Regions from separate parts of the Actinoplanes sp. NPDC049668 genome, predicted to be linked through region 2. Evidence: riboswitches for the same ligand, from Rfam matches in the RefSeq annotation. Region 2 holds a riboswitch; each other region holds the start of a gene.
The links. Region 2 has a riboswitch for cyclic di-AMP ahead of ACIBSW_RS14985 (C40 family peptidase). Riboswitches for the same ligand answer to the same signal wherever they lie in the genome.
Positions count from the first base shown of each region.

Region 1: another riboswitch for cyclic di-AMP. It lies ahead of ACIBSW_RS31385 (NlpC/P60 family protein); the one in region 2 lies ahead of ACIBSW_RS14985 (C40 family peptidase).
Region 3: another riboswitch for cyclic di-AMP. It lies ahead of ACIBSW_RS26150 (hypothetical protein); the one in region 2 lies ahead of ACIBSW_RS14985 (C40 family peptidase).

Region 1 is NZ_JBITLR010000008.1:89,737-99,403, reverse strand. It holds gene ACIBSW_RS31390 (sigma-70 family RNA polymerase sigma factor) at 358-1,359, shown strand; gene ACIBSW_RS31385 (NlpC/P60 family protein) at 1,441-2,400, opposite strand; cyclic di-AMP (ydaO/yuaA leader) riboswitch at 2,413-2,538, opposite strand; gene ACIBSW_RS31380 (DUF3817 domain-containing protein) at 2,759-3,085, opposite strand; gene ACIBSW_RS31375 (hypothetical protein) at 3,103-3,528, opposite strand; gene ACIBSW_RS31370 (DUF6158 family protein) at 3,620-3,877, shown strand; gene ACIBSW_RS31365 (ANTAR domain-containing protein) at 4,452-5,264, shown strand; gene ACIBSW_RS31360 (antibiotic biosynthesis monooxygenase) at 5,269-5,571, opposite strand; gene ACIBSW_RS31355 (MDR family MFS transporter) at 5,628-7,361, opposite strand; gene ACIBSW_RS31350 (MarR family transcriptional regulator) at 7,358-7,843, opposite strand; gene ACIBSW_RS31345 (50S ribosomal protein L11 methyltransferase) at 7,905-8,525, opposite strand; gene ACIBSW_RS31340 (BTAD domain-containing putative transcriptional regulator) at 8,613-9,476, opposite strand.
Region 2 is NZ_JBITLR010000003.1:497,008-506,674, reverse strand. It holds gene murF (UDP-N-acetylmuramoyl-tripeptide--D-alanyl-D-alanine ligase) at 1-176, opposite strand, end outside; gene ACIBSW_RS15010 (UDP-N-acetylmuramoyl-L-alanyl-D-glutamate--2,6-diaminopimelate ligase) at 173-1,687, opposite strand; gene ACIBSW_RS15005 (penicillin-binding transpeptidase domain-containing protein) at 1,742-4,153, opposite strand; gene ACIBSW_RS15000 (hypothetical protein) at 4,157-4,747, opposite strand; gene rsmH (16S rRNA (cytosine(1402)-N(4))-methyltransferase RsmH) at 4,744-5,811, opposite strand; gene mraZ (division/cell wall cluster transcriptional repressor MraZ) at 6,066-6,497, opposite strand; gene ACIBSW_RS14985 (C40 family peptidase) at 6,918-7,691, opposite strand; cyclic di-AMP (ydaO/yuaA leader) riboswitch at 7,731-7,921, opposite strand; gene ACIBSW_RS14980 (MurT ligase domain-containing protein) at 8,371-9,591, shown strand; gene ACIBSW_RS14975 (glutamine amidotransferase) at 9,581-9,667, shown strand, end outside.
Region 3 is NZ_JBITLR010000006.1:326,908-336,574, forward strand. It holds gene ACIBSW_RS26145 (glycoside hydrolase family 65 protein) at 1-1,037, shown strand, start outside; gene ACIBSW_RS26150 (hypothetical protein) at 1,103-2,125, opposite strand; cyclic di-AMP (ydaO/yuaA leader) riboswitch at 2,129-2,267, opposite strand; cyclic di-AMP (ydaO/yuaA leader) riboswitch at 2,549-2,698, shown strand; gene ACIBSW_RS26155 (hypothetical protein) at 2,738-3,802, shown strand; gene ACIBSW_RS26160 (ABC transporter ATP-binding protein) at 3,824-4,609, opposite strand; gene ACIBSW_RS26165 (ABC transporter permease) at 4,602-5,498, opposite strand; gene ACIBSW_RS26170 (TetR/AcrR family transcriptional regulator) at 5,669-6,262, shown strand; gene ACIBSW_RS26175 (glycoside hydrolase family 76 protein) at 6,259-7,692, opposite strand; gene ACIBSW_RS26180 (hypothetical protein) at 7,823-8,392, shown strand; gene ACIBSW_RS26185 (GGDEF domain-containing protein) at 8,397-9,667, opposite strand, start outside.

The DNA of each region.
Region 1 (9,667 bases), on a different contig from region 2:
TCAGGCCCGGCGACAACCTGTCGATGCAGGATGTGAACCCATTTGGCTACCCGGCCGTACTGGGTAGTGACGAGCATCGCAGGGAGACGCGTGATGCCCGTCGCTGTGACGAATGAGGGGCCGATGGTGTCATGTAGTAGGCGCGAGGGTATTGCGCGTATCGACGCATCCACGCCGGGTGCGGCTCCGAATGCCTCTGAGAGGGCCTTCCTCAGTAAGTATGCATGCGGCTCTCAGGTGACACTCAGACATTCGTGACACTTTCGAACCACCAGCCGGAATCAGTACACGCCGTCTTCTGTTCATGTAGGTGTCCGCACCGCAAAGCACGAGCAGCGGACGTTACGGGGAAGGCTGATGGACGCAGGTATTGCCCGTAACAGGGTTAGTGAAGGCAACGAGGGGACCGTGGGCAACGTGGAGAAGAACACCGTGATGCGGACCGACCAGGTCGCCGAGGAGCGCGACCTCGTCGGAGTCTACCTGCACGAGATCTCCCGGACGCCGCTGTTGGATGCTGCCCGGGAGGTCGACCTCTCCAAGGCAATCGAGGCCGGGCTCTACGCCGAGCACCTGCTCGACAGCGGCGAGCTCCGTCGCGGCGTGAGCCGGGAGGAACTGGAGCGACTGGCCACCGAGGGTAAGCGGGCGAAGGATCTCTTCATCCGCGCGAACCTGCGACTCGTCGTGTCGATCGCGCGTCGCTACGTGCGCTCGGGCATGCCGATGCTGGACCTCATCCAGGAGGGCAACACCGGCCTCGTCCGCGCCGTCGAGAAGTTCGACTACGAGCGCGGCTACAAGTTCTCGACCTACGCCACGTGGTGGGTCCGCCAGGCGATCAGCCGGGCGATCGCCCAGCAGGAGCGCACCGTGCGCCTGCCCGTGCACCTGGTCGAGGACGTCAACCGGATGCGCAACGTCACCCGCCAGCTCGTCCGCGAGCTCGGCGCCGACCCGGAGCCGGCGCAGGTCGCCGCCGCGCTGGGCGTGACGGTCGAGCGCGTCACCGAGCTGACCCGCTGGGCCCAGGACACCGTGTCGCTGGACACCCCGGTGGGCGACGACGGCGACACGAACCTCGGCGACCTCGTCGCCGACAGCGACGCTCCGTCGCCGGAGGAGATCGTCCTGACCGCGCTGGAGCGTCAGCGCATCGAGGGCCTGCTGAACCACCTCGACGACCGGTCGGCGGGCATCATGCGCGCCCGGTACGGCCTCGAGGACGGCCGCGAGCACTCGCTGACCGAGGTGGCGTCGCGCTTCTCGCTCTCCCGCGAGCGGATCCGCCAGCTCGAGATCCAGGCGCTCGGCCGGCTGCGCGAGCTGGCCCGGGCCGAGGGCCTGCAGGCCGCGTAACCGAAGGCGACACCAGCCCACGATCACGAAGAAGGCCGGCACCCCCGAGGGGGCGCCGGCCTTTCGCTGTTCCTGACCCGCTCAGGTGACCCGGCCGTAGCCGTTCGGGGTCATGATGTTGATCGACCGCTTCTTCACGGGCTGGCCCGCTCGGGAGGCGTCGATGATCTGGCCGCCGCCGACGTAGATGCCGACGTGGCCGTTGCTGCGGTAGAAGACCAGGTCGCCCGCCTTGAGGTCGGACTTGCTGATCCTGGCGGTCGCGCTGTACTGCGCCGCGGCGTTGTGCGGCAGCGACTTGCCGGCCGCCCGCCAGGCGGCGGAGGTCAGGCCGGAGCAGTCGTAGCCGTTCGGGCCGTCGGCGCCGTAGTCGTACATCACGCCGATGGCGTTGAAGGCGAACGTCACCGCCTTGCCGGCCGAGCCCGCGATGTTCGGGATGGGTCCCGTGTACCTGCTGCCGGACTCGGTCGCCGAGCCGAACGCGGCGGTGCGCATCGCGTAGAGCTTCTTGAGGTCGCCCTCGATCTTCTTCTGGCGGTCCGACAGCTCCTTCAACTCGGCGGCCTGCTTGTCCTGGGTCGCCTTGAGGGCCGTCTGCCGCTCGGTGAAGTTCTGCGTCGCGTCGGTGTACTTCGCGACGTCCCGGCTGCGGCTACGGGAGATCTGCTCGAGGATGCTCATCCGGGCGATGAGGTCGTCGCTGCCTTCGAGCATGACGTTCATCGTGCCGACGTTGCCGATCTTGTAGGCCGACGACGCGATGGACTTCATCTGCGCGTTCGCCGTCACCAGGGCCACCTTGGCGGGCCCGAGCGACGCGATGAGCTGCTTCTCGTCAGCCTTGGTCTTCTTCAGGCTGATCTTCATCTTGTTGTACGACTCGACGACGTCCTCGAGCTGGTCGGACGCCTTGTCGATCTTCTTGGTCAGCTCGGCCTTCGACGGTTCCGCGTGAGCCGCGGTCGCGGAGGTGCCGGTGATCGCGATCGCCAGGACGGCGACCGCCAGCGCGCGGAGCCTGGTTCGGGCGTGTGGCAACGGTACGTGGCCTTTCTTCCGCTTGGCCGCCTACCGGGTTAGCTGACGGATTCGGGCGGGAAGAAGGCCCTACCGCTTGCGCGGATTCACCCCGATGCTGCTCGGTGGTTCCCCGGTTCGTCGTGGCGGAAGCGGTGACCCTGGGGGATCGGGGCCGTCCCATTTCCGCCGACGAGGATTCGACGGCGCTGGCCGGCGCCACCGAGGGGAGTGGCTGCGGACCGGACCAACCGCATTAACTTATCGGCGCGCGGCATTAACACAAGAGCCAGAAGAGTGACTTGCGCCAATGATCACAAACATCGGAATGATCCGGATAGCGGGCGGCGACAAGGCCGATTCGCAGAGTGACTTTTACCTACTCTGCCATGACCGGTGGGGCTTCAACACCCTCGACGGCCCACTTGTGCGTGACGACCCGTTCGGCCCAGAACGAGAAGAACGGGACCGTGCCGGCCAGCATCACGAGCAGCATCCGCCGCAGCGGCCACCCCACGCGGCGGCTCAGGTCGAACGTGGCGGCCAGGTAGAGCATGTACAGGAAGCCGTGGAACGGCCCGACGGCGGCGACCACCGTGTCGTCGTCGCCGATGTACTTCAGCGGCATGCCGATCACGACGAGCACGATCAGGACCACGCCGACGATCCAGGCGATGATCCGGTAGCGGGTGAGGGCTCCCTGCACGATCCACGTCCTTTGGTTCAACTGGTCTTGGTGCGGCGTCCGGGATAGTCGCCGGGCCGGGCACCGGGGTGTGCGGCCAGCCAGCTCAGGTACTCGTTGTACGCCGCCAGCTCGGGGTCGTCGTCGGCGGGTGCCGCCCCGGCCACCGGAACCCGGACCGGGCGGCGCACCGTGACCGGCTGCTCGCCCTGCGCGTCCGGCTTCGGCTCCGGCGCGTCCTGCGCCGCCGCGCGGCCCGCGCGGCGCTCCTGCTGGACCTCGCGGAACCACAGGAAGACGACGAACGCGGCGAACACCGGCCATTCGAAGGTGTAGCCCCAGCTGATCGCGTTGCCGCCGGTGGCCCGGCTGAACTGCCACCAGCCCAGGCCCAGGAATCCGGCGACGAGCACCAGGGCGAGGGCGTGGCGCGCGATCCACGCGGGGGTCCACAGCCTCCTCATGTCGCTCAGCGTACCGGCGCGGGTTTGGCGGCATGATGATCGGGCAACCGGGTTGCGTAGGCACGTTCCGCGAATCAAGGCAGGTGGCGTCATGACGGACACCCGGCTCGGCCCCGACGACGACGCGCCCGTCGTCTTCGAGACCGGCATCGATCCCGCGGGCCTGGCGGACGACGACCTGCTGCGGGAGCTGGCCAGCCTGCACCGGACCCGGCTCGACGCGCTGCGGCACGCACCTGAGGCGGCGCTGGCGACGCATCTGCGGCGCACGGCCGAGCTCGAGACCGAGTACCTGGCCCGGCATCCCGGCCGTGAGATCGATCCGTCCCGGCTCACCCAGGACTTCTGAGGGAGTCGTCGCGGGTGTGGTCTGGGTCACAACGGCTACCGGAATCACCGCACCCCGCCGACGGTTGGGTTGGATGTCGGTGCGATCAGTGTCCCCGGGCCTCACCCTTTGCCTTCGCGGAATACCGTTCGGCTGGAGCCGCGTTGAGCCTTTCGCCGAGAGGCGACCTGCGCACCGACATCTTCATCTGCGCCGCTCCTGGGTTCCGGGGGCGGCGCATTTGTTTTCCGCGCGGGGTTCGGTACGGCCGGATTTCGGGTAGTTGATCTCCATGGCCCACGACCATGCCGATCAGCGCGCCGCCGCGACGCCGGGAAGCCGCCGCCGGGGCGCCCCGCGTCCGCCCTCGCGCGGCCGCGGCGAGCGGCTCGGATCCGCTCCCGGTGCGCCGCGGGAGGGCGGACCGTACCGCCCCGATGGGCACTCGGTAGTGGACACGACTTTCGTGTTCGCCGATGCGCATGGCAATATCGGGCAAATGTCAGCCCCGCAACGGAGCTCCGGGCGGCTCGCCTCGCATCGCGTTCCGCCGGCCTCCGGCACCCCGGGAAATCCTGTCGGCCAGACCCGCGCCGTGAGTCGTGGTCGCGTACCCCTGCCCGCGAAGTCCGGGTCGGCGGCCGGGGCCGTGACCGGCGAGCTGGTGGTGCCCGAGACCCCCGTCGTCGATCTCGTCCCGGTGGTCCGGCCGGGCGACGGCCTGTCCGCCGGACCGCATCCGGTGGAGCTCGCCGGGCTGCTGCACGAGCTCTCCGTCCGCATCCTCGGCGCCGACGACGTGCCGCAGGCACTGGACCGCCTCGCCGCCTTCGTGGCCGCCGCCGTCCCCGGCGTGCTGCGCTGCTCGGTGGCGCTGATCGGCGAGGGCGGCCCGCTCATGCTGGCCGCCTCCAGCGCCCGGGCGAAGGCCCTGGACGACCGGCAGTACGACACCGGGAACGGCCCGGGCCTCGAGGCCGCCCGCAACCGCGTGCTGGTCACCGCGGGCGAGCTGCAGTCCGACCCGCGCTGGCCCGAGCTCGCCGAGTGCGCCCGCGCCGAGGGGGTGTGCGGCGTCGTGTCGTTCCCGCTCGACGTGCAGCGCACCTCGGTCGGCTCGCTGAGCCTCTTCGTCGGTCAGCCGGGCGGGATCGCCCCTGACCTGCTGCTGACCACCATGGCGGTGGTCAACCAGGCCGAGGTGCTGCTCGGCGAGCTGCGCCGGCGCGAGGGGCTGAGCGAGGGCGCCACCGTCGACCGGGCGGCCGGCGTGATCATCGCGCAGCGCGGATGCGGCGTGCAGGAGGCCTACGACGTGCTGCGGGAGACCGCGCAGCGCCTCGGCATGGACCGCCGGGCGGTCGCCGAGCGGCTGATCGCGGCGGCCGCCCGCAACGCGGAGGGCTGACGAACTACTTCGACACGCGCTGGACCACCTCGAACTCCAGCAGGCTGGCGCCCGAGGCGACGGGGCGGGCGCGCTCGCCGGCGTGTGCCGCGCGGCCCGATCCCGCGGACCAGGCCTGGAAGTGCTCCTCGGTCTCCCAGCGGGTGTACACGAAGTACCGGGTCTCGCCGCCGACCGGGCGCAGCAGTTCGAAGCCGAGGAAGCCCTCGGCGTTCTCCACCGCGCCCTGGCGCGCGGCGAACCGCTGCTCCAGCTCCGGGCCGGCGCCCTCGGGCACCTCGATTGCGTTGATCTTCACGACTGCCATACGACAAAGGGTACGAGCGCGTGCTGCGCCCGTACCCGATGGTCGTGGGTCCGTCGTCAATAAGAGCTTTTGATCTCCGCGTTGGGGCCGGCGCCGACCTCGCCCGGCACGCCGTTGCAGGCGGCCGCGGCCGCGGCGTCGTCGGCGCGCTGCTGCTGCGCCGACCGCTGGGCGAGCGGGATCTCCGGCAGGAAGAGCACGACGATCAGGCCGATCAGCATGATGGCCAGCGCCATCAGGTAGACCACCTGGAAGCTGTCGGCGAAGCCGGCCTTGAACGGGTGCGCCATGACGTCGGACAGCCGGCCGATGAACGACGTGTCGCTCAGGCCGTCGCCCTGCGCCTGCTGGAGGATCTGCTGCTGCGCCGGGTCCGCTGCCGCCTGCTGGTACGCGGGCGTCTCCCGCGCCGCCGTCAGCTCGTCGTTGATGTTTCCCGGCAGCACGTTGAAGAGCACCGACAGGAAGATCGCGGTGCCCAGCGTGCCGCCCATCGACCGGAAGAAGGTGACCGTGCTGGTCGCGACGCCGATCTCCCGCGGCGACACCGCGTTCTGCACCGCGGTGATCATCGGCTGCATGTTGCCGCCCAGGCCGAGGCCCATCAGCACCATGATCAGCATGGTGCGCCACAGCGGGGTGTCCGCGTCGATCAGCGCGAACAGGGCCAGCGCGACCGCCATCAGCACGCTGCCGATGATCGGGAAGATCCGGTAGCGGCCGGTCCGGGCGATCAGCTGGCCGGCGGTGATCGAGCCGGCCATGATGCCGGCCACGAACGGGATCATCTGCAGGCCGGCGACGGTCGGCGAGGCGCCCTTCACGATCTGCAGGTACAGCGGGACGGTCATCAGGCCGCCGAACATCGCGATGCCCAGGATGGTGCTCGAGGTGGCGCCGACGGCGACCGTGCGGTTGTTGAACAGCCGCAGCGGCAGCATCGCCTCGTCCTTGTACGCCCGCTCGGCGAAGACGAAGGCGACCAGGCCGAGCGCGCCGATCACGTAGCAGAGGATGGCCTTCGGCGAGTCCCAGTGCCAGGTGCGGCCCTGCTCGGCGACGGTCAGCAGCGGCACCAGGCCGACGATGAGGAAGAGCGCGCCGGGCCAGTCGATGCGGTGCGGGGTGCGGATGTGCGGCAGGTGCAGCACCCGGGCCACGACGATCATCGCCGCGGCGCCGATCGGCACGTTGATGTAGAAGACCCAGCGCCAGCCGTCGACGCCCAGGATCGTGTCGGCGCCGGCGAAGAAGCCGCCCAGGATCGGGCCGACGACGCTCGCGGTGCCGAAGACGGCCAGGAAGTAGCCCTGGTACTTGGCGCGCTCGCGGGGCGGCACGATGTCACCGATGATCGCCAGGGCCAGCGACATCAGGCCGCCGGCGCCGATGCCCTGGATCGCGCGGAAGGCGGCCAGGCCGTACATGCTCTGCGCGAGGCCGCAGAGGATCGAGCCGACGATGAAGACCGCGATCGCGAACAGGAAGAACGGCCGCCGGCCGTAGATGTCGGACAGCTTGCCGTACAGCGGGGTCGAGATCGTCGACGTGATCAGGAACGCCGTGGTCGCCCAGGCCTGCAGGTTGAAGCCGTTGAGGTCGTCCGCGATGGTCTTGGTCGCCGTTGCCATGATCGTCTGATCGAGGGCGGCGAGGAACATGCCCATCATCAGGCCGGTCAGGATGGTCAGGATCTGCCGGTGGGTGAATTCCACCGACGGCGTGCCGGCGCCTGGTGCGCCCGCCGCCGATCCGTCCGCCGCCGATGCGGTGGTGCCGGAGTCACTCACGCGTTCTCCCGTGCTGATACGGCCGGGTCGCTGCGCAGGAGCGCCGCGACGGAGCTGTTGAATTCTGCGAACAGGTCGGCGAACGCGGTCACGCGCTCGGCCGGCCAGCCGCTCAGCGCCTCGCTGAGCAGCGCGTGCCGCGCCTCGCGCAGCCGTTGGCAGGCCGCGTGGCCCGCCTCGGTGACGGCGAGTCGCGAGACCCGGCCGTCGGCCGGGTCGGCCTCGCGGCGGGCGAGGCCGGCCTTGACCAGCTGCGCCGCCTGCCGGCTGACCGTCGAGGGGTCGGCGCCCTTCACCTCGGCGAGGTCGGTGACCCGCATCGGCCCCAGGTGCAGCATCGGGAGGAGCAGCATGAGCGCGGAGAACTCGGCACCGAGGTCTCCCGCGTTGAGCATGCCTTTGGCGCGGGTGCCGAGCCGGGCGAATCGCACAATCTCGTCGGCGAGCCGTCCGGTGGAATCACCGTCGTCCGATTTCGTCACGCGCACCTCCCGTCGAGATGCCTGCAGCCTACAGCTTGTTGGTTGGTGAAAGCATTTCCGGTCAGGCTCGGGCCCGCAGCTCCCAGACGCCGGTGACCAGCGACTCGGTCTCCTCCAGCGCGGCCGGCACCGGCACGACGTACTCCGCGACCCGGTCGAACAGCCGCTCCGGGAAGAACCCCCGGCCGGGGTCGCCGACCAGGACCCGGGCGCCCTCGCGGCCCGCCCGGCGCAGTCGCGTCGCCATCCGGTCGGCGACGCCGCGGGTGTAGAAGACGTCGCCGGCCAGGATCACCTCCGCGGCCGAGTCCGCCTGTGCGACGTCCGCGACCCGGGTGTCGACGGCCGCGTCGTTCGCCGCCGCGTTCCGGGCGGCCGCCCGCGCCGCCCGCGGATCGACGTCCAGCGCCGTGACGCGGGCCGCGCCCGCCCGGGCCGCGGCGATCGCCGCGACGCCCGAGCCGGTGGCGATGTCGAGCACGGTCCGGCCCCGCACGATCTCGGGGTGATCCAGGACGTATCGGGCCAGCGCCTGGCCGCCGGCCCAGACGAACAGCCAGAACGGCGGCGGCACGTCGCTGCTGAACGCGCCGCCGTTCTCGTCGAAGAGACCCACCTTGCCGTCGGCCAGGTGCAGCGAGATCTCCGGAGCCAGGGGTACGGGCAGCAGCGTCGTGTGCACGCGGCGATTCTTCGCGGTTTCCGCCGTGGGCGCCTGCTATTTGACCCGCGTCACGTCACCGCGGCCCGGGCGCTTCGGTCCGCGACGTCACTGCGGCCGGGCGGCGAGTTCCGTGGCTCGGCGTAGCAGGTCGGTGACGGAGCCGGGCTGGTGTGTCTCGCCGGCCGCGGCCAGGATCGCCGCCACCGCGCCGTCCACGGCGGCGTCCGAGCCGTCGTAGCGCAGCAGCTCCAGGAACAGGGCGCGGGTCTCCGCGGACGGCTCGACGCCCAGGCCCTCGGCCAGCCGCCGGCGGCAGAGGTCGTATGCCCGCAGCGCCGCCACCCGGTCGCCGAGCGAGCGGTGCGCCGCCATCGTGATCGTCCAGCCGCGCTCCGCGATCGGGTCGATGCCCACCGCCCGGCCCGCCAGCTCCAGCGCCGTGCTCGGCTCGCCGGCCGCCAGGGCGAGCCCGCCCGCGTCGAGCAGCGTCGCCACCAGGCGGGTCCGGTAGCGCTCGCGGGCCTCGGCCGCCCACTCCGGGTGCTCGACGTCCTCCAGTAGCGGCCGCCCGGCCAGGTGGGCGGCGGCGGTCAGCGGCCGCAGCGCCCGCCCCGCCGTGCGGCCCGAGGCCGCCGCGACCAGCTCGTCGAAGCGAGCCACGTCCACCCGCACCCGCTCGTCGACGAGCGCGTAGCCGCCGTTGCGGCTGGTGATCGCGGAGTCACTGGTGTCGCCCGCCGGGTCGAGCCGATGCCGCAAAAGGGACACGTAACCGTCCACCGTGGTCCGGTGGCCGGCCGGCGGCTCGCCGGACCAGAGCAGTTCCGCCAACTCCGCGCCGTTCGTCTCGCCACGGAGCGCGAGAAGTGCCAGGATCTGTCGAGGCTTCTCGCCACCGAAGTCCTGACCCGTCAGGCGCACACCGCGGGTGCGGACCTCGAGTCGACCGAAGAGCTGGATTTCGTACATGGCGTAAGACCCTGTCCCGGACTCGGCCGCGCGACAAGCGGCCGCCGCGTCGTTCCGCACCCCGAAAGCGAGGGGTCCTGTCCACCGAAGATACGAGTTATGGCGGCCGCTCGGCCTCATCCGGACGGCGGGCGTACCGCCCGATCGGCTTGGCTCGTGTGTGCTGTCCGACTGTTGGTACGCCTTGGCTT
Region 2 (9,667 bases):
GCGCCGGCGAAGTCGTGCCCGTCCACCTTCTCGCCGGCGAAGGCCACGAAGAGCCCGCCGGGAAGCAGCGCGCGGTTGTCGTACTCGACCGGCCCGGTGACGACCGCGGCCGGGTCGGCGTTGACGAGCCGCCCGCCGGTGATCGCGGCGATCTCGTCCAGGGTCATGCGGATCAAGCGGCACCGCCCGGGCGTGCGGCCAGCGCCGCGGTCAGTTCGATCCGGTCGTCGAACGGCAGCACCTGGCCGTTCACCTCCTGGCCCCGCTCGTGTCCCTTGCCCAGTACCGCGACGACGTCGCCGGGGCCGGCCAGCCGTACCGCCTCGTCGATGGCGGCCCGGCGGCCCGCCACCTCAATGATCTTCGCCGGCGTGGCCGCCTGCTCGGCGCCCTGCCGGACCGCCGCGCGGATCCCGGCCGGGTCCTCCGTGCGCGGGTTGTCGTCGGTGACGACGACCAGGTCGGAGCCGCGGGCGGCGGCCGCGCCCATCAGCGGGCGCTTGCCGCGGTCGCGGTCGCCGCCGGCGCCGATGACGCAGAGCAGATGACCGCCGCGGGCGGTGGCCAGCTCGCGCAGGGCGGCCAGGGCGGCGACGATCGCGTCCGGCTTGTGCGCGTAGTCGACGACGCCGAACACCTCGCCCGGCGAGTCGACCCGCTCGAGCCGGCCGGGCACGCCGTTGCAGGCGGCGATGCCGTCGGCCGCCACCTGCGGGTCGATGCCGGCCGCGACCAGCGAGGCCAGGGCGAGCAGCGCGTTGGCGATGTTGTGCCGGCCGGGCAGCGCCACGCCCGCCCGCACCGGGCCGGCGGGGCCGTGCGCGGTGAAGCGCTGGCCGAACGCGTCGCCGGCGACGTCGGCGGCGGACCAGGTCGCCGCCCGGTCGCCGGCCGCGGAGTAGGTGACGGTGGCGGGCCGGCGCAGCGGCGCGAGCGCCGGCTCGTCGGCGTTGAGCACCTCGACGCGGCAGCGGCCGTCGAAGAGCTTCGCCTTCGCCGCGAAGTAGTCCTCGGCGTCGGCGTGGAAGTCGAGGTGGTCCAGGCCGAAGTTGGTGTAGCCGCCGACGGCGAAGCGGACGCCGCCGACGCGGCCCATGGCCAGCGCGTGGCTGGACACCTCCATCACGACCGCGGTGACCCCACGCTCGAGCGCGGCGGCCAGGATCGCGTGCAGGTCGGTGGCCTCCGGCGTGGTCCGCACGCTCTGCACGACCAGGTCGCCGAGGCGGGTCTCGACCGTGCCGATCAGGCCGGTGGTCAGCCCGGCGGCCCGCAGCCCGGACTCGACCAGGTACGCCGTCGAGGTCTTGCCCGCCGTACCGGTGAGGCCGATGACGGTGAGCCGCTCGGTGGGGTCGCCGTAGATCCGCGAGGCGGCCACGCCGAGCACCTCGCGGGGGTCGTCGACGACGAGCACCGGCAGCCCGGCCGCGACGGCGGCGTCGTGGCCGGCGGGGTCGGTCAGCACGGCGACCGCGCCCGCCTCGGCGGCGCTCGCGACGAACTCGGCGCCGTGGCGCCGGGCACCCGGCAGCGCGGCGTAGAGATCGCCGGGGCGGACCTCGTTGCTGGCGTGGGTCACGCCGGTGACCTCGACATCCGCGCCGGTCAGCCGAGCACCGATCAGGGTGGCGAGGTCGGCCAGTCCGCGGGGACGGACGGTCTGGGGACGGGGAATGCCGGACACGGCGTCAGACCCTACCCGGTGGCCGCGGTCCTGCTGCGAACGCCATCGGTGCGGCTACTGCTTGAGCTTGAAGGTCGGCGGCTCGGTACCCGAGGGGGGCACCAGGTGGTGGCGCAGCGCGGAGGCCATCATCTCGCTGAAGGCCGGCGCGGCCACGTCGCCGCCGGTGCCGTCGGGCACGTCGGCGAACACGCCGATCACGAAGCGCGGGTTGTCGGCCGGCGCCATGCCGATGAACGAGCCCGCGTTGTGCTTGGTGTACTGCCCCTCGACCAGCATCTTTCCGGTTCCGGTCTTGCCGGAGACCCGGTAGCCCGCGACCGCGGCCTTGCCGCCGGTGCCGCCCTTGGAATCGACGACGGACTCCATCATCGTGCGCAGCTGGCTCGCCACCTCGGGGCTGAGCACCTCGCGGGTCACCGGCGCCGGAGCCGGAGTGACCGAGCCGTCCTTGCCGGAGATGGTGGCCTTGATGAGCCGCGGCTGGATGTAGGTGCCGTCGTTCGCGATCGCCGCGTAGCCGGCGGCCATCTGGATCAGCGTGGCGTCGACGCTCATGCCGATCGGCACCGAGCCCCACGCCGAGCCACTCCACTCATTCGGGGTCAGCAGCCGGCCGCTCGCCTCGCCCGGCATACCCTCGTTCGTGGCCTCGCCGAGGCCGAACCGGCGCTGGTACTCGTACAGCTTCTCCTTGCCCAGCTTCTGGCCGATGCGGATGGTGCCGATGTTCGACGAGTAGGCGAGCACGCCGGGGATGGTCAGCTTGGTGCCGGCGTCGAACCGGTGCGTGTCGGTGAACCCTTTGCCGCCCAGGATCATGCCTGGGCCGACCGTGACGGTGGAGTCGGGCTTGATGACTCCCTCCTGCAGGGCGGCGCCGATGGTGAAGGCCTTGTGCGTCGAGCCCGGGTCGGCGATGACGCTGCTCGCCACGTCCTCGCGCTCGGTCGGCTTGAAGTCGAACGGCTTCGCCGCGTTGTACGGCGGGTAGCTGGCCTGCGCCAGCACCTCGCCGGTGCGCACGTCGAGGACGACGGCGGCGCCGATGGTGGCGTTCACCCGCTCCATCTGCCGGCTCAGGATGCGCTGCACCTCGAACTGCAGGTCGCGCTCGATGGTCAGCTGGATCGACGAGCCGGGCGCGGCCGGCCGGTACGAGCTGTAGCCGCCCGGGATCTCCTTGGCCAGCATGCCGTTCTTGACGTCCGGGTTGCCGCGCTCGAAGACCCGCTTGCCGTCGGTGCCGCGCAGCAGGTCGTCGTAGCGGGCCTCGATGCCCTCCAGGCCGAAGTGGTCCTCGCCGGTGAAGCCGATCAGGTTCGCCGCCAGGTCGGCGCCGGGCACGTCGCGGCGCTCGTCGCGGTCCGCGCCGATGCCGGGCAGCTTCATCCCGGTGATCCGGTCCGCCACCGCGATGTCGATGCCGCGGGCGAGGTACTCGAAGCGGGACGCGCCGCCGCCGGGGCGCTTCTTCTTCGCCATCAGCGCGACCAGCCGCGACGACGGGACGCCGAGCAGCGGGGACAGCTTCGCCGCGGTCGCGGGCGCGTTGGTGACCAGCTCGGGGTCGGCGTAGATGTAGCGCGCCTCGACGCTGTGCGCGAGCACCGCGCCCGAGCTGTCCAGGATGCTGCCGCGCGGCGCGGGCAGGGTCACGTCGGTGAGCCGGTTCTGCCGCTGCTCCGCCAGGCTCTGCGCGGACGCGGGCGTCTCGACGACCTGGAGCACGACCAGCCGTACCCCGATCGTCACGAACAGCGCGAGCGCCAGCACGGTGCCCAGCCGCAGCCGCCGGGTGCTGTTGGCCAGCTTCGGCGGCTCGGCCGGCACCGGCGGCGCGGGCCGCCGGGAGGCGGGCCGGGAGGCGGGCCGGGAGGGCGGCGCGGCCTTGGCGGCGCGCCCAGCGGTGCCGCGCCGCGGCCCGGGCGGCGCGGCGACCTTACGCTCCCGGCCGGTACGCGCGCCCGGCTCGGTGCGCGCGGCGGCGCCCCGGCGCGGGTTCGCCGTCGATCGGGTACGCGCGGCGCCCGCCGTGGTCCGGCCCGGCCGGCGCGGCGCGTCGTCCCACTCGTCGTCCTCGGCCGGCGCCGCGCGGGTCGTACCGCGCGCCGCGCGGCCCTTTGGCTCGCGGGTCTCCCGCTCCTCGCGGGCGCGGCGCTGCGGTGGCGGCGGCGCCTCCTCGGGCTCCCGGCGGCGGGTGCGGGCCGGCCGGCCGCCGTCGAGGACCTGCAGCGCCGGGCGGAACGGGTCGGTGTCCCGGCCGGCGCGCGGCGAACGGGTGCGCTGGTCGCCCTCGCGCACCGTACGCCCACGCGGCGTGTACGCCCGCGCGTCGCCGATGCCGCCGAAGCCGCGGGTCCGGTCGTCCTCGCGCCCGGGCTCGTCGGCCGGCGGCAGGTCACGCGAAGCGCCGCGCCGGGGCTCCCGGCCCCGGCGCGGCGTCTCGTCGGCGCGCGGCGACATGCTCTACCGTCCGGTCGCCGTCGCGGCGGAGTCCTGCGCCGTGACGGCCACGTCGCCGGTCGCCGGCCGCGGCACCAGGACGATCACGCCGTCCGGCAGCCGGATGTACGCCGGGTTCTCCGCCTTGACCAGGCCCAGCCGGCGGGCGGCCGCGTCCAGGCTGCCCGGGCTGTTGTTGGCGGCGATCTCGTTCTCCAGCTCCTGCTGCTGGGTGTCCAGCTTCTTCTGCTGCTTCTGCAGCGTGTCGATGCGGAACGAGTTCTCCGCGGTCTTGGTGTTGATCAGCAGGATGCCGATCACACCGGCCACGACGACCGCCACCACCAGCGCGATGAACGGCGCCCGGGGCGCGTTGATCGGCGCCGGCGGCGCGACCCGCAGCCGGGGCGCGGTGGCGTTGCCGCCCTGCTGCTCGGCCGTCAGCTTCAGGGCGGTGCTGCCCTGGGTGGCGCCGACCGCCGGGTGCTGACGCGCCCCCCGGCCGCCACCACCCTTCGTGGTGCCCGTAGTCGCGGCGGCCGGCTTGCGCCGGTCCCTGCCAATCTGCTCCGCGGTCCGGCCCCCCGACCGCGGCGCAGTCCTGCGCTCGCTCAATGCCCCTCCCCCTCCTTGCGTGCCCCCGGGCGTGTCCGCCCTTGTCCCCCGTGCGCAGACATCCGGGGCCGTTCGCGGGCGGCACCCGATGCCTGTTCGTGCTGGTCGATCCGTTCCACCGCGCGCAGCTTCACCGAGGCCGCCCGCGGGTTCTCCGCCACTTCCTCCTCGCTCGGCGGCTCCGACCCGCGGGTCAGCAGCCGCACCGAAGGACCCGTGCCGGGCAGTTCGACCGGCAGTTCGATCGGCCCGGTGCTGCGCGCCCGCTCGGCGAAGGCGCGCTTGACGATCCGGTCCTCCAGCGATTGGTACGACATCACGACAAGGCGCCCCTTCGGGGCCAGCAGATCCAGTGCGGCCGGCACTGCCGCCTCGACCGCCGCAAGCTCGGCATTTACCTCGATGCGCAACGCCTGAAACGTTCTTTTCGCGGGATTTCCACCCGTACGCCGGCCGGCCTGCGGGATGGCGTCCTTGACCAGTTCCGCCAGGTGCGCCGAGGAGACGATCCGCGCCTTCGCCCGCTCCCGGACGATCGCCGAGACGACGCGGGGCGCGAACTTCTCCTCGCCGTACACCCGCAGGATGCGGACGAGCTCGCCCGGCTCGTAGCCGTTGACGACATCCTCCGCGGTGATGCCCCGCGACTGGTCCATCCGCATGTCCAGCGGCGCGTCCCGCGAGTAGGCGAAGCCCCGGTCCGGCTCGTCGAGCTGCAGCGAGGAGACGCCGAGATCGAACAGCCCACTGTGGAACGCCGGCCGGCCGAGCCTGGCGAGCACCTCGGGCAGCTCGTCGTAGACCGCGTGTACGAAGTGCACCCGGTCGCCGAAGCGGGCCAGCCGGTGCCGGGAGTGCGCGAGCGCCTCGGTGTCCCGGTCGAGTCCGATGAGGACCACGTCGGGGTGGCGCTCCAGCACCGCCTCGGCGTGCCCGCCCAGGCCCAGCGTGAAGTCGACGTGCACCGCGCCCGGAAGGCCGAGGGCCGGGGCGAGCAGCTCGAGGCAGCGCTCGAGCAGCACCGGCACGTGCGTGCCGCGAAGCTCCCCCATGACGACCCCCATTGCCCGCTCTTTCCGCGCTCACCCGGCCTAACCCGATACCGGCCGCCCCAACCGGGGCGTTCGGCGCCTACGTGCCCGGTCGTCCGTCCGTACCGCCAGATCCCCATCCGCTCGTGCCCGTTGCCTTCGGGCGCGCCCGACCGGACACACGCCTGGCGCCGGGGAAGAGGCGCCAGGAGCGGGAGCGGCTGGAGATCTCGCAGTACGGCCGAGGCGACGTCCGGACCGTGTCGGCGGCCCACAGGTGCCACGCCTCACAGTCCGCCGGGCAGCACCCCCTCCTCGATGTCGGCGAACTCGTCCTCGCTCGCCGAGAGGTACTGCTCCCAGGACTGCTTGTCCCAGATCTCCACCCGCGTGCTCGCGCCGATCACGACCAACTCGCGGTCGAGCGCCGCATACCCCCGCAGGTGCGCCGGGATGGTGACCCGGCCCTGCTTGTCGGGGATCTCGTCGTGCGCACTGGCGAAGAACACCCGGCTGTAGGCCCGGGCCGCCTTGTTGGTGACCGGTGCCTCACGCAGCTGGCCCGCGATGCGCTGGAACTCAGGCATCGGGAAGACGTAAAGGCAACGCTCCTGCCCCTTGGTGATCACGACACCTCCCGCCAGCTCGTCGCGGAACCTCGCCGGAAGGATCAGCCGTCCCTTGTCGTCGAGGCGCGGGGTGTGCGTGCCGAGAAACATCGGCCCAACCCCCTGCCCCTGGGCGGTTTCGCGGACCGCCTGTCGTCTGGGCCGGCAACCCCTTCGGAGTCAGCTCCTCAGGCCCTGCCACTGCGCTCCACTCTACTCCACTTCCCTCCACCCGCAACCGGAATGACGCGGCCTGCGAGTCAGATTCGCAAGTGAATGCGCACGTCAGAGCCGGTGGAGCCGAGGTGGAGGAGATCGGCGTCCGCGCCATGGTCCACTTTCCGACATGCCGCCCACGCGGGCATGAAAGTCCCCCGAAATCGGGCTTTCACCGCCGTTAGGCACCGGCGCGTGGAGCAAAGTGGAGGAGAAAGTGGAGCGTGCACGACAGTGGGGCGCGACCCGAACCGGGTCGCGCCCCACTGAACTGTCCTACTGCTTCTTAACTCTGCGGCACTGTACTTACTAGCGTCAGGCGGCGACGAGGCGCCGAACGACGTAGTTCTTGCCCCAGATCTTGTGCTTGCCCACCCGGGCGCCCGAGTGCGGCGAGTCCCACATGTAGCCGTTGCCCGCGTAGATGCCGGCGTGCGTGCCGTACGAGCCCGACCGGAACACGATCAGGTCGCCGACCCGCCGGTTGCTCTTGCTGATCTTCTTGCCGTACTTCTGCTGGGCGTTCGCCTTGTGCGGGAGCTTCTTGCCCGTCGTCTTGCGGAAGACGTACTGGGTGTAGCCCGAGCAGTCGAAGCGCTTGGGACCCGAGGCGCCGAACTTGTAGAGCGCGCCCTTGTGCTTCCTCGCCTCGGCGAGGACCTTCGCGCCGCTGCTGCGCACGGTGACCTTGATGCCCGGGCTGGTCACCGACTTGATGCCGGCGGCGCCGGTGTACTGCGTCCGGAAGTAGCCGGTGATGTGCGGCTCCGCGGACAGGGTCACCGTGCCCTTGGCGGACAGCTTGCGGGTCACCCAGGTGCTCCACTTGCCGTTCCGCTTGGCCTGCAGGCGGACCGAGCCCTTGGTGACGACCTTGCCGGTCTTCGGGTCGATGACCTTGGCGGTGACCTTGATCTTCTTGCCCCACGCGACGGAGCGGGCCGCGGAGTTCGAGATCTTCGGCTTGATCACCGATGCCGCGGACGCCGCCTCGGCGGCGGGAGCGGCGGTCGCCGCCGGTGTGGCGACCAGCTGGCCGGCACAGAGGCAGAGACCCAGGGACAGTGCGATGGTGCCGGTTCCAGCCATGCGGCGGTTCCGGCTCGAACTGCGTTCGTGCACGGTAGAGATATCCCTCCGGCACGCCTGCGAGGTTAGCTGTCGGGTTCGGGCGGGAAGGTTGCCCGGTCGCGCTAACGACTTCACCCCAAGGTCCGGGCGGTACGCGCCGCCGAAGCGACGTGACCGCCGGATGGACCGAATCTGGGTCCCCCGTCCCTGCCCCCGTATGCCTGTGTTGGTTGTAGCTACCTCAGTGGTCATGCCGCCCGGACCGGGGCAGGGCTCGGCGTGGTCCGATGCGACACGAACGGCGAGCGGATGCTCACCGGCCCAACCTTGCTACCCGATTTCCGCCGGGACCGTCGGGGCCCAATTGGTCACTCAGAGTATTTGGCACATCTGAAGCTGTCCGGTTTGTAACCGCGCCGTGACAAATGCCGACACGAGGCGTAGTGGATCACTTACCCAGCGCCGAAGGTTACGGGTGAAACACGACACATAAAAAGCCGCACCTCGGTGGATCATGGACGTCGCCAAGATCGGGAGAATGTCGGCCTAAACGCCCCCACCGGCCCAAACGCGGCACCGAGCGGCGGGGTAGAGATCATCCGTTCGGCCGACCCCGGTCCACCGCAGGCCGCGGGCCCCGGGGCCACTCGACGTAGTGTCCGTTTCCGGTACCCTCGTCGCCGTGACGGACGGGAAATTGCCCCTACGGGCCAAGGTCGCGACTTCGGTGTCGCGAACCGCTGCGGCGCTCTCACGCGCCGCGGGACGCGGTGACGGCTCGGTGATCGGCGGGTGGATCGGTCTCAAGATCGATCCTGACCTGCTCAGAAACCTGGCCGCCGGCCGCGCGATCGCGCTGGTGTCGGGCACCAACGGCAAGACGACCACGACGCGGTTCGCCGCGGCCGCGGTCGGCGTGCTCGGCCCGGTCGCCACCAACTCGTTCGGCGCCAACATGCCGACCGGGCACACCTCGGCCCTGGCCAAGGCCGGCGCGACCCCGTTCGCGGTGCTCGAGGTCGACGAGCACTACCTCGCCCGGGTGATCGACGAGACCACCCCGCGTGTGGTCGCCTTGCTGAACCTGTCCCGCGACCAGCTCGACCGGGCGAAGGAGGTGGCGATGATGGCGCAGATGTGGCGCACGGCCCTGGCCGCCCACCCCGACGTGCACGTGGTCGCCAACGCCGACGACCCGATGGTCGTCTGGGCCGCGATCGACACGCAGCACGTCGTGTGGTTCAGCGCCGGACAGCGGTGGCTCGACGACTCGTTCGTCTGCCCCGAGTGCGGCTCGTCCATCGAGCGCGCCAACGGCGACTGGTGGTGCACCGGCTGCCCGCTGCGCCGCCCCCGGGCGCAGTGGACCGTCGAGGACGACGGCGTCGTCGACCCCCGGGGCGACTGGCACCTGGTCAAGCTGCAGCTACCGGGCAAGGTCAACCTCGGCAACGCGGCCACCGCGCTGGCCGTCGCCGCCGAGTTCGGCATCCGGCCGATAGAGGCCGCGCCCCGGCTCGCCGGCGTCGCCTCGGTGGCCGGCCGCTACGCGCAGGTCGACCGCGACGGGCGCAACATCCGGCTGCTGCTGGCCAAGAACCCGGCCAGCTGGCTGGAGGCGTTCGACATGGCCGAGGTGGCGCCGACGCTGCTCTCCATCAACGCCCGCGACCCCGACGGCTTCGACACGTCGTGGCTGTACGACGTCGACTTCTCCCCGCTGCGCGGGCGGCAGGTCCTGATCACCGGCGACCGCGCCTACGACCTCGCCGTGCGACTGGAAGTGAACGATGTGGCCTTCCGGCACGTGCATACCTTCGACGAGGCGGTACGGGCCAGCCCGCCGGGCCGCCTCGAGGTGATCGCGAACTACACCGCGTTCCAGGACATCCGAGCGGAGTTGGACCGTGTCAACTGAGAGCACGCTGCGGATCGTCTGGGTCTACCCCGACCTGCTGTCGACGTACGGCGACCGGGGCAACATGCTGATCCTG
Region 3 (9,667 bases), on a different contig from region 2:
GGGACTTCGACTTCGAGCGCGAGGTCGGCCTCGAGCTGCTGGTGGAGACCGCCCGGCTGTGGCGTTCGCTGGGCCACCACGACCGGCACGGTCGCTTCCACATCGACGGCGTCACCGGCCCGGACGAGTACACGGCCGTGGTCAACGACAACATCTACACCAACCTGATGGCGCAGCAGAACCTGTTCGCCGCGGCGGACGCGGTGAAGCGCCATCCCGACCTGGCCCGCAGGCTGGGCGTCGACGGCGAGGAGTCGGCCTCCTGGCGGGACGCGGCGGCGTCCGTGCACATCCCGTACGACCGGGAGCTCGGGGTGCACCAGCAGTCGGAGGGCTTCACCCGGCTGCAGGAGTGGGACTTCGAGAACACCCCGCCGGAGGCGTACCCGCTGCTGCTGAACTACCCGTACTTCGACCTGTACCGCAAGCAGGTGGTCAAGCAGGCCGACCTGGTCATGGCGATGTACGTGCGGGGTGACGCCTTCACGCCGGAGGAGAAGGCCCGCAACTTCGCCTACTACGACTCGCGTACCGTGCGGGACTCGTCGCTGTCGGCGTGCATCCAGGCCGTCATGGCCGCGGAGGTGGGCCACCTCGAGCTGGCACACGACTACCTGGGCGAGGCCGCCCTGATGGACCTGCACGACCTGCACCAGAACGCCCGCGACGGCGTGCACGTGGCGTCGCTCGCCGGCTCCTGGATCGCACTGGTGGCGGGACTGGGCGGCATGCGGGACTCGGGCGGGCAGCTGTCGTTCGCGCCGCGCCTGCCGAGCCGGATCAACGCGCTGGAGTTCTCGCTGCTCTGGCGCGGCCTGCGGCTGCGGGTGGCGGTGACGGCCGATGAGGTCACCTACTCGCTGCGCAACGGCGGCGGCTCGGCCCGGCTGGACCTCCTGCACCACGGCAAGGAGGTCACCATCACCCAGGTGAAGCCGGTCGTGCTGACCATCCCGCCGGCGCCGCCGACCGGCCCGCAGCCGAACCAGCCGTTCGGTCGTGCCCCGGTCCGGCGGGCCACCGGCGGCAGCAACTGACCGACGGCCTCGGCAGAAGAGAAAGCCCCCGTCCGAAAGGACGGGGGCTTTCTTCCGCGCGGGGATCAGAGCATCGACACGTGCACGTGGTCCGTGTGATCGCTCGGTCCGGAGTATGACTTCCAGCCCGTCGCCGGGAACCAGATCTGCCTGTTCCAGATGACGTACAGAATGCCTAGCTTGTCGGCGTTGCGCACCAGGAACGCCATCAGGTTGTTGCCGTACTCCCGGGTGTCCTGGTTGTGCCAGGGCGAGAAGCCGCTCTTCTGCAGCGACCAGTCGCAGGCCCGGCCCTTCGGGTGCTCGAACGGGCCGCCGTTACGGTGGCAGCCGACGAACCGCTTGAAGTTCGCCTTCTTTACTTCCTTGTACATGTGGAAGGTCCGCGGGGTGATGCAGCCGCTGGTCGTCGGGTCGTTCACGCTGCACGACTCGGGGCTGAACTCGCCGTCGGAGTTACGCGGCGCCGCGGCGGCCACCGGCGAATTGGCGAGCACGAAACCGCCGGTCACGGTGTTGCCGCCGACCTTGGCCAGGGCCTTCTCCGCCGCCTGCTTCTGCTTGGTCATCGCGGCGAGGTTCTGCTGCTGGGCCTTGACCTCCTGGTCGAGGCGGGCCTTGGCCGTGTTGACGGCGTCGATGGCCTGGTAGAGCGCGTGCAGCTTGCCGTCGTTGAGTGCGCTGATCTCCTCGAGGGAGACCGCCTTCTTGAGGAAGCCCTCCGGGCCGTCCGTGTTCAGCAGGAAGCCCATGGTGGAGATGCCACCGGTGCGGTACTGCTGTGCCGCGACGGCGCCGACCTCGGGAAGCATGGCGTCCCGGCGGGCCTCGGCTTCCTTGACCCGCAGCGCCAGGCCGAGCTGCGTCTTGGTCGACTTCTTGACCGCGGACTTCGCCGCTACGAACCGGCGTCCGGTGGAGTCGAGCACTTCGTTGAGGAGTGGGTCGTCGTCGCCGTCGTCGGCGGTCGTCGTCTTCTTCTTGTCGTCCGGGTCGGCGCTTGCCGGAGCGGCGGGCACGAGAAGCATCGTGACCGCGACGAGCGGTGCCAGGGCGAGTACCAGCCACCGGCGGGGTCTTGCCGTCATTCAGAATCCTTCCGCGTGGCCGCCGACCGGGTTAGCTGACGGGTTCGGGACGGAAGCAATCCCTACCACGGTTAAGTGGATTCACCCCACTACTGCGTGTGGTTCCCCGGTTCGCCTCGCGGCGATTAGGCGGTGGACTGCCGGCACCTTGGGGGCGGTGCCTTCCTTGGCAGTAACCGGCGGCCAGCTTACCCGACAACGGGCCGTCTGCCAGTGTCCACGACGGCCATAAAAGCGTTACCCCGCAACGACTTTCCGTTACATTTCGATGTAATGACGCTGGTCGTTAACGACGGGTCGGCCATCGGTGTGAGTCACTGCATTGTTCTCGCGGAAAAATTACCCCGAGTGGCGGCATTGTTGCCCTAAGTGCGACACCTGTCGATTCTTAGCATCGATGGGTAGTGTTCGTCACGGTCTCCGCGGAGACCGCCGCCTAATCGTCGCAAGACGAGCCGGGGAACCAACCGAGTAATGGGGTGAATCGGGTCCGCGTCACAGGCACGGACCGGTAGGGATCGCTTCCGTCCCGAACCCGTCAGCTAACCCGGTCGGCGGCCGACGGAAGGAAAGCACTTGAGGCTCAAACCTGCCCGCCGACGATTAGCGGCCGTGCTGACGGCGCTCGTCGCCACCTCGGGGCTGGCGCTGGCCGCCCCGTCCCCCGCCTCCGCCGTGCCCCGGCCGCTAGCCGCGCCGGGCGACTCTGGCGACGACGGCGAGGGTGGCTCCAAGTCCCTGATCCAGCAGCTCGAGGCGGCGTCCAAGGGCTTCGTCGAGGCCAAGGAGGCCCTGGCCCGCTCCAAGGCGCGCCAGCAGCAGTTGATCGCCAAGCTCAAGGAGATCGACACCGAGCTCGGCCCCCGGCAGGCGGCGCTGGACGACATAGTCCAGCAGTCGTACCGGGTCGGGCGCCTCGGGCCGATGACCGCCCTGCTCAGCGCCGACTCCACCGGCAGCATGCTGGACCGCGCGGAGATCCTCGAGACGGTCGCCGTCAAGCAGGACCGCGCGGTGCGTGATCTCAAGGACGCCAGGGTCCGGCAGCAGCGGGCGAAGACCGCGATCGACGCCGAGATCCGCGATCAGCAGCGCCAGGTCGAGATCATGGCCAAGCGCAAGGCGCAGGCGGAGGGCGCTCTCAAGGCGGCCAACGCGGCGAACGGCGTCGACGAGTCGTCCGGCGGCGCCGAATCCAGCGGCGGGAGCAGCAGCGGCGGGAGCAGTAGCGGCGGCGGCAGCAACCTGCGGGCCGCGGCCGCGCCGCGCAACTCCGACGGGTCGCTGCCGAACCAGTCCTGCAGCGTCAACGACCCGACCACCTCCGGCTGCATCACGGCGCGCACCCTGCACGCGATGAAGGAGGCGAAGAAGGACGGCTTCACCCGCTTCGTCGCCTGCTTCCGCCAGCAGAACAGCGGCGAGCATCCGAAGGGCCGGGCCTGCGACTACGCCGCCGACAAGAACGGCTTCGGCGGCGTCGCCACGGGCAGCAGCAGGACGTACGGCAACCGGCTGGCGGACTACTTCATCGACAACGCCAGCGGGCTGGGCGTGCTCTACGTGATCTGGTTCAAGCGGATCTGGCTGCCCAGCAGCGGCTGGAAGGCGTACTCGAGGGGCAACGGCGACCCCTCGAGCGATCACACCAACCACGTGCATCTCTCGATGCGCTAGCCGGCCGCAGGGGTGCGGGGCCTACCGCTTGACGTAGGCCTCGTACTCCTTCAGCACGTCCTCGGTCGGGCCGTCCGCCCGGATCAGCCCCGACTCGAGCCAGATGCTGCGCTCGCAGGTGTCCCGGATCGACTGCTCGCTGTGGCTGACCAGGAAGACCGTGCCGGCCTCGGCCCGCAGGTCGCGGACCCGCTGCTCGCTGCGCCGGCGGAACTTCGCGTCACCGGTGGCCAGCGCCTCGTCGATCAGCAGCACGTCGTGCTTCTTCGCCGCCGCGATCGAGAACCGCAGCCGCGCCGACATGCCAGACGAGTAGGTGCGCATCGGCAGCGAGCTGAAGTCGCCGCGCTCGTTGATCCCGGAGAACTCGATGATGTCCTTCACCTGGGACTTCACGTCCGCCGGTGACATGCCCATCGCCAGGCAGCCGAGCACGACGTTGCGCTCGCCGGGCAGGTCGTTCATCAGGGCCGCGTTGACGCCGAGCAGCGACGGCTGCCCGGCCGCGTAGATCGCGCCGCGCTCGACCGGGAGCAGCCCGGCGATCGCGCGCAGCAGGGTCGACTTGCCGGAGCCGTTGGTGCCGATCAGGCCGATGGCCTCGCCCTTGTACGCGACGAAGCTGACGCCCTTGATCGCGTGCACCTCGCGCAGCGTGGCCGGCTTGGTGCCGGTGACGATCCGCTTGAAGCTCGCCAGCGGGCTGCCGGTGCCGGCCGTCGCGGCCTGGTGCACCCGGTAGACCACGTGTGCGTCGTCGACGATGACCGTCGGTTCGCGCCGGTCGGTGCCGGAGTCGTCAGCCACGGCCGTAACCCTTCTCTCCGCGCCAGAAGTAGATGTAGCCGCCGAGTCCGACCAGCACGGTCCAGCCGATCGCCTGGAGCCAGAGCACCGGGGCCGGGGCCGCCAGCGTGACGTCCTCCATCAGCGCGTGCCGCATGAGCTCGATGAAGATCAGCAGCGGGTTCGCCTGGACCAGGGCCAGCTTCCAGCCGCTCAGGTGATCGGTGAACTGCTGCACCGGGTAGAGCACGGCCGAGCCGTACAGCCAGATCCGCATGAGGAACGGCACCAGCTGCTTGAAGTCGGCGACCTTGGAGCCCAGCCGGGCCGTAAACATGGCCAGGCCCGCGTTGAAGATCGACTGAAGCAGGAAGGCCGGGACGATCAGCAGCCACTCCCAGGTGATCGGCTCGCCGAAGCCCAGCACGATGACCAGGAGCACGGCCATCGAGGCCACCATGTTGCGAATCTCGACCATGGTGATGGCCAGCGGAAGGCTCGCCCGGGGGAAGTGCAGCGCCCGGATCAGGCCCATGTTGGAGCTGATCGACTGGATGCCGGCCTGCACCACGGACTGGGTGAACCCGAACATGAAGACACCGATGCAGAGGTACGCGACGAAGTTGTCGACGCCTCGCTGGGTGTCCAGGAGCACACCGAAGATCACGTAGTAGACGGCCGCGTTGATCAGCGGCGTCAGTACCTGCCAGATGGCGCCGAGCTTGGTGCGGCCCAGGGTCGAGGAGACCTTGGCGTTCGCGTACGACGCGATGAAGTGCCGGTATGACCAGAGCTGCCGTGAGTAGTCGGGCAGGCCTGGCAGCTTGCCGGCGGCGCCAAGGCCGTGCCTGTGGGCCAGCTCCTTGAGCGTGAGGCCGGTGTCGGAATCGGCGACCGCCGTAGGGGGCATGGGGTGGCGCTCCGATCTGGTTGATCCGGTGGGGGCCGAGGGCCTGGCTGAATCGTCCGGGGACACAGGTACAAGTGTGCGCGATGGAACGGGAACGTATCGACGCTGGCCCGAAACTATCCGACCAAGCGCCGGAACGCAACCGTTGCGTCCTGGCGTATAGTGAGACCGTGGCAACAGCGAAACGTGCACCCGCCGGAGCGGCGGTGCTCCGCGGGGACATCACCGCGGCCATTCGGAATGCCGTCATGAACGAGCTGGCCGAGGTCGGCTACGGGCGGCTCTCCATCGAGGCGGTCGCCCGCCGCGCGGGTGTCGGCAAGACGGCAATCTACCGCCGATGGAGCAACAAGCTCGAGATGGTTCTCGAGATCGTCTCCGCGGTAGCGGAGCGTAGCGTACCGATGCCCGACACCGGAAGCTTCGCGGGCGATCTGCAACTGCTGATGTTCATCGTCAGCAAGGCGCTCGGGCACCGCATCGCGTCGCAGATCATCCCCGACCTGATGGCCGAGGCGGCCCGCAACCCGAAGATCGCCGAGACGCTGCAGGGTGCGCTGCGCACCCACCAGCAGGCCGTCGGCGAGAAGATCGTCGGCCAGGCCGTCGCCCGCGGCGAACTGCCCGCGGGCACCGACACCGACCTGGCCGTCGACCTGATGCTCGGGCCGCTGTACTGGCGGCTCGCGGTCGCCCGGACCCCCATCGACGACGACTACCTGGAGAAGCTCGGCGTCGCCGTCCTGGCCGCCCTGCGCGGCTAAGGCGCCGCGTTCAGCAGATCCAGCGCGCTGTGCTGGCAGGAGTGGTTCGTGCTGACGTACGGGCCGGCCCAGTGGCTGCCGTACGCGTCGAAGCCGGTCCGGTCCCTGGCGTACGCGGAATCGGCCTGGCGCCGCAGGTAGGCGTCGTACGGGCGGCCGACCGCGGCGTTGAGCACGCCGAGCCCGCGGACGAACGCGCCCTTGAACGAGACGCCGTCCCCGGCGCACTGGTCGGGCTCGTTGGGTTCGCGCAGGATGCCGCCGCTGTTGAGGTAGGTGCTCGTGGTGGCCGCGTCGCCGACCCGGCGGGCGACGGCCAGCGCGTCCGCGTCCCCGGTCAGCCGGTTGAGCTGGACCAGCGCGTTGATCAGCACGCCCTGGTTGTAGGTCCAGGTGACGTCGCCGTTGTTGCGGCAGGTGCTGAGGTTGACGCCGTCGTTGACCAGGTTCGAGCTGTTGATCATCCCGGTGGTCTGGAACCAGGCCCAGCCGGCCTGGGCGCGCCCGCGGTAGACGGCGTCGCCGGCGATCCGCTGGGACAGGGCCGCGTTGAGCTGGATGTAGAGGCTGTTCGAGATGGCGTTCTTGACGGTCCGGTCGGTGCGCCAGTAGACGCCGCCACCGCAGCGGGTGTCCCAGTAGCCGAACATGTGGTCCGCGTCGGCCCGGGCGGTGTTCAGGTAGCGGCTGTCGCCGGTCCGGTCGTACGCGGCCACCCAGGCCAGCCCCCACCAGCCGGTGTCGTCGAGGTACTCGTTGCGGAACTGCCCCTGCCGCGCGTTGATCTGCTTGTCGTAGGTCGCGGCGATCGCGTAGTCGTAGCTGTGCATGCCGCTGATCCGGCTGTTGTCGATCAGGGCGGTGAGCGCGTTGGCCCCGGTCCACCAGCCGTTGGTGTCGAACAGGGCTGTGCCCCGGTCGAAGCGCATCATCAGGGCGGTGGCCGCGGCGGTGCGCCGGTCCCAGGCGTTCCAGGTGCTCCGCGCCCAGCCGGTGCAGGTGAGCTCGGGGCGGTCGCCGGCCTTGCCGCAGGCGCGCAGCACGCCGACGCCGCGGGTGCCCCAGTCGTCGACGTTGAACATGCCGGTGCGCCACCCGCCGGCGCCGGCGGGAACGGTCGAGAAGCCGATCCGGCTGTCGCCCTGCCAGGTGCGGCCGCCGTCGAAGGAGCGGTCCAGCCACACCTCGTCGCCGGGTTGGCCGTTCTCGACGGTCGCCCAGATCATCGCGTCGGTGTCGTTGACGTGGACCTTGAACGAGCGGCCGTACAGGATGCTGCTGGTCGCGACGCGGTCGCCGGGGGAGAGGGCGGGGTCGCGGCCGTCGCAGTACCGGTTGCAGACGGTGGCCGCGCGGGCCGGCGCCGCGGCCTGGGCCTGGAGCAGTGCGGTGGCGGCGACCGTGGCGGCCGCGATCCATTTCGTGCGCATGGGGGATACCTCCGTGCCGGGGATGCACTCGGTATCTGTTAATAAAGTACACATATTCTTAACAGTCAATGGCTGGCGCGCCATCTGTCAGACACCTAAGGCGCGCCCGATCCGGGCCGAAGGTGGGTGCATGCGGTACAAGAAGGCCCTGCTCCCGCTGCTGTCACTGCCGATCGCGCTCGGCGGGTGCGGCCTGCTCGGCCTGGGCTCGGCCGGTACGCAGGCGGTGTCCGCGACGCCGACGCCCGGCGAGACCTGGATGGTCGTCGCCGAGGGCAGCGCGACGCCGAGCCCGAAGCCGTCGTTCACCGGAACGCGGCCGCCCGCGCTGCCGCCCGTGTCGTTCCTGCCGGTCGACACGCAGTGCCCCAAGGACTACCGGATGGTCCGGGAGGGCCAGGCGCTGATCCCGCTCGAGGTGGTGCCCGGGCCCGGCCGCCTGACCGTGAGCTGGCCGCGGCAGTACGCGTCCGATTACCGGATCACCGCCGTCAAGCAGCCGCTGATCGGCGGCAACCAGCCGGACTACACCTGGCAGAGCGTCCCGCCCGCCACCAGCTGCAAGGTCACCGCCACGATCACCGGGCTCAAGAAGGGCACGCCGTACGTCGTGTGGCTGGACGCACCGAACACCGGCTACCTGCGCGACGGCACGCGGCACCCGTACAGCGGTAGTTCGGGCGTGGTCTTCCCGGGCTGAGCGGTCAGGCCGCGGTGGTGTTGCGGCCGCTCCACTTGGCCGCGTACAGGCGGCCGTCGGCGGCCCGGAACAGGGCGTCGCCGGTCATGCCGGGCGACCAGGCGGCCACCCCGACGCTCACCGTCAGCCGGGCCTCCGGCAGGACGTTCGCCACCGCGACCGCGGAGCGGATGCGCTCGGCCACGTCGCGCCCCGCCGCCCGGTCGCCGCGGAGGAAGATCACGAACTCGTCGCCCGCGTAGCGGACCGCCTCGTCGCCCGCGCGGCAGTGTGCCCGCAGTATCGCCGCCACCGCGCGCAGGGCGCGGTCGCCCGCGCTGTGCGAGTGCGCGTCGTTCACCGCCTTGAAGTGGTCCAGGTCGATCAGGAGCAGGGTCAGCGGCCCGCGGTCAGCGCGGCGGTCCACCTCGCCGATCAGCAGGTCGAACTTGCGGCGATTGCCCAGGCCGGTCAGCGGGTCCAGCAGTACCTCGCGCTCGGCCCGGGCGTGTGCCGCCTCGATCTCCTCGCGCTGTGCCGCCTGGCGCAGCATCGCCAGTCGCTGCAGCCGCAGCCGCCACAGCTCGCGCACCTGCCCCTCGACCGTCTCGAACAGGTCCCGGCTGGGCTGGCCGTCGTCGAGTTCGAGTGCCGTCAGCGCGAGCTCGAAGCGGATGATCGGCCGCTCGTCCGGGCGGCAGCCGTGCTCGCTCAGCTCGCGGGCGGCGATGAACTCGCGGCGCGACTCGTGCGGCAACCCGTGCGCGCGCAGGCTGATGCCCAGCGCCAGGTGCGCCATCCGGGCGTACTGGTAGGTCTCGCCGCGGCGGAGCGGCATGATCGCCTCCCGGGCGAGCTTCTCCGCCACCGTGGTCTCGCCGAGCTTGGCCAGCGCCAGCGCGTGCGCGGCCGTGGCGTTGGCGTCCGGCCGCTGATCCAGCCGGCGGCCGGTGATCTCCGCGCTGCGGCGCAGCCGGCTGCGTGCCTCCTCGGTCCGGCCGACGTGCGCCAGGCGCAGTCCCCAGTAGAGCAGCGTCACCGCGTGTACCAGGTCGAACGACGACGCCGTGCGGTTCGGCGCGGCGACCTCGGACAGCTGGTCGTAGGCGGTCGCGGCGATCTCGTACATCTCCGCGGCGGTCGCGGCCTCGGCGAACGAGCACATCGCCGAGCGGTACCGGTCACCGCCGGCCGGGCCCGAGCTCAGCATGACCCCGGCCCGGGCGAGGTTGCGCATGCAGTCCACGTAGTGCCCGCGCAGCAGGTGCAGCTGGGCCAGGTCGCAGAGGGTCTTGG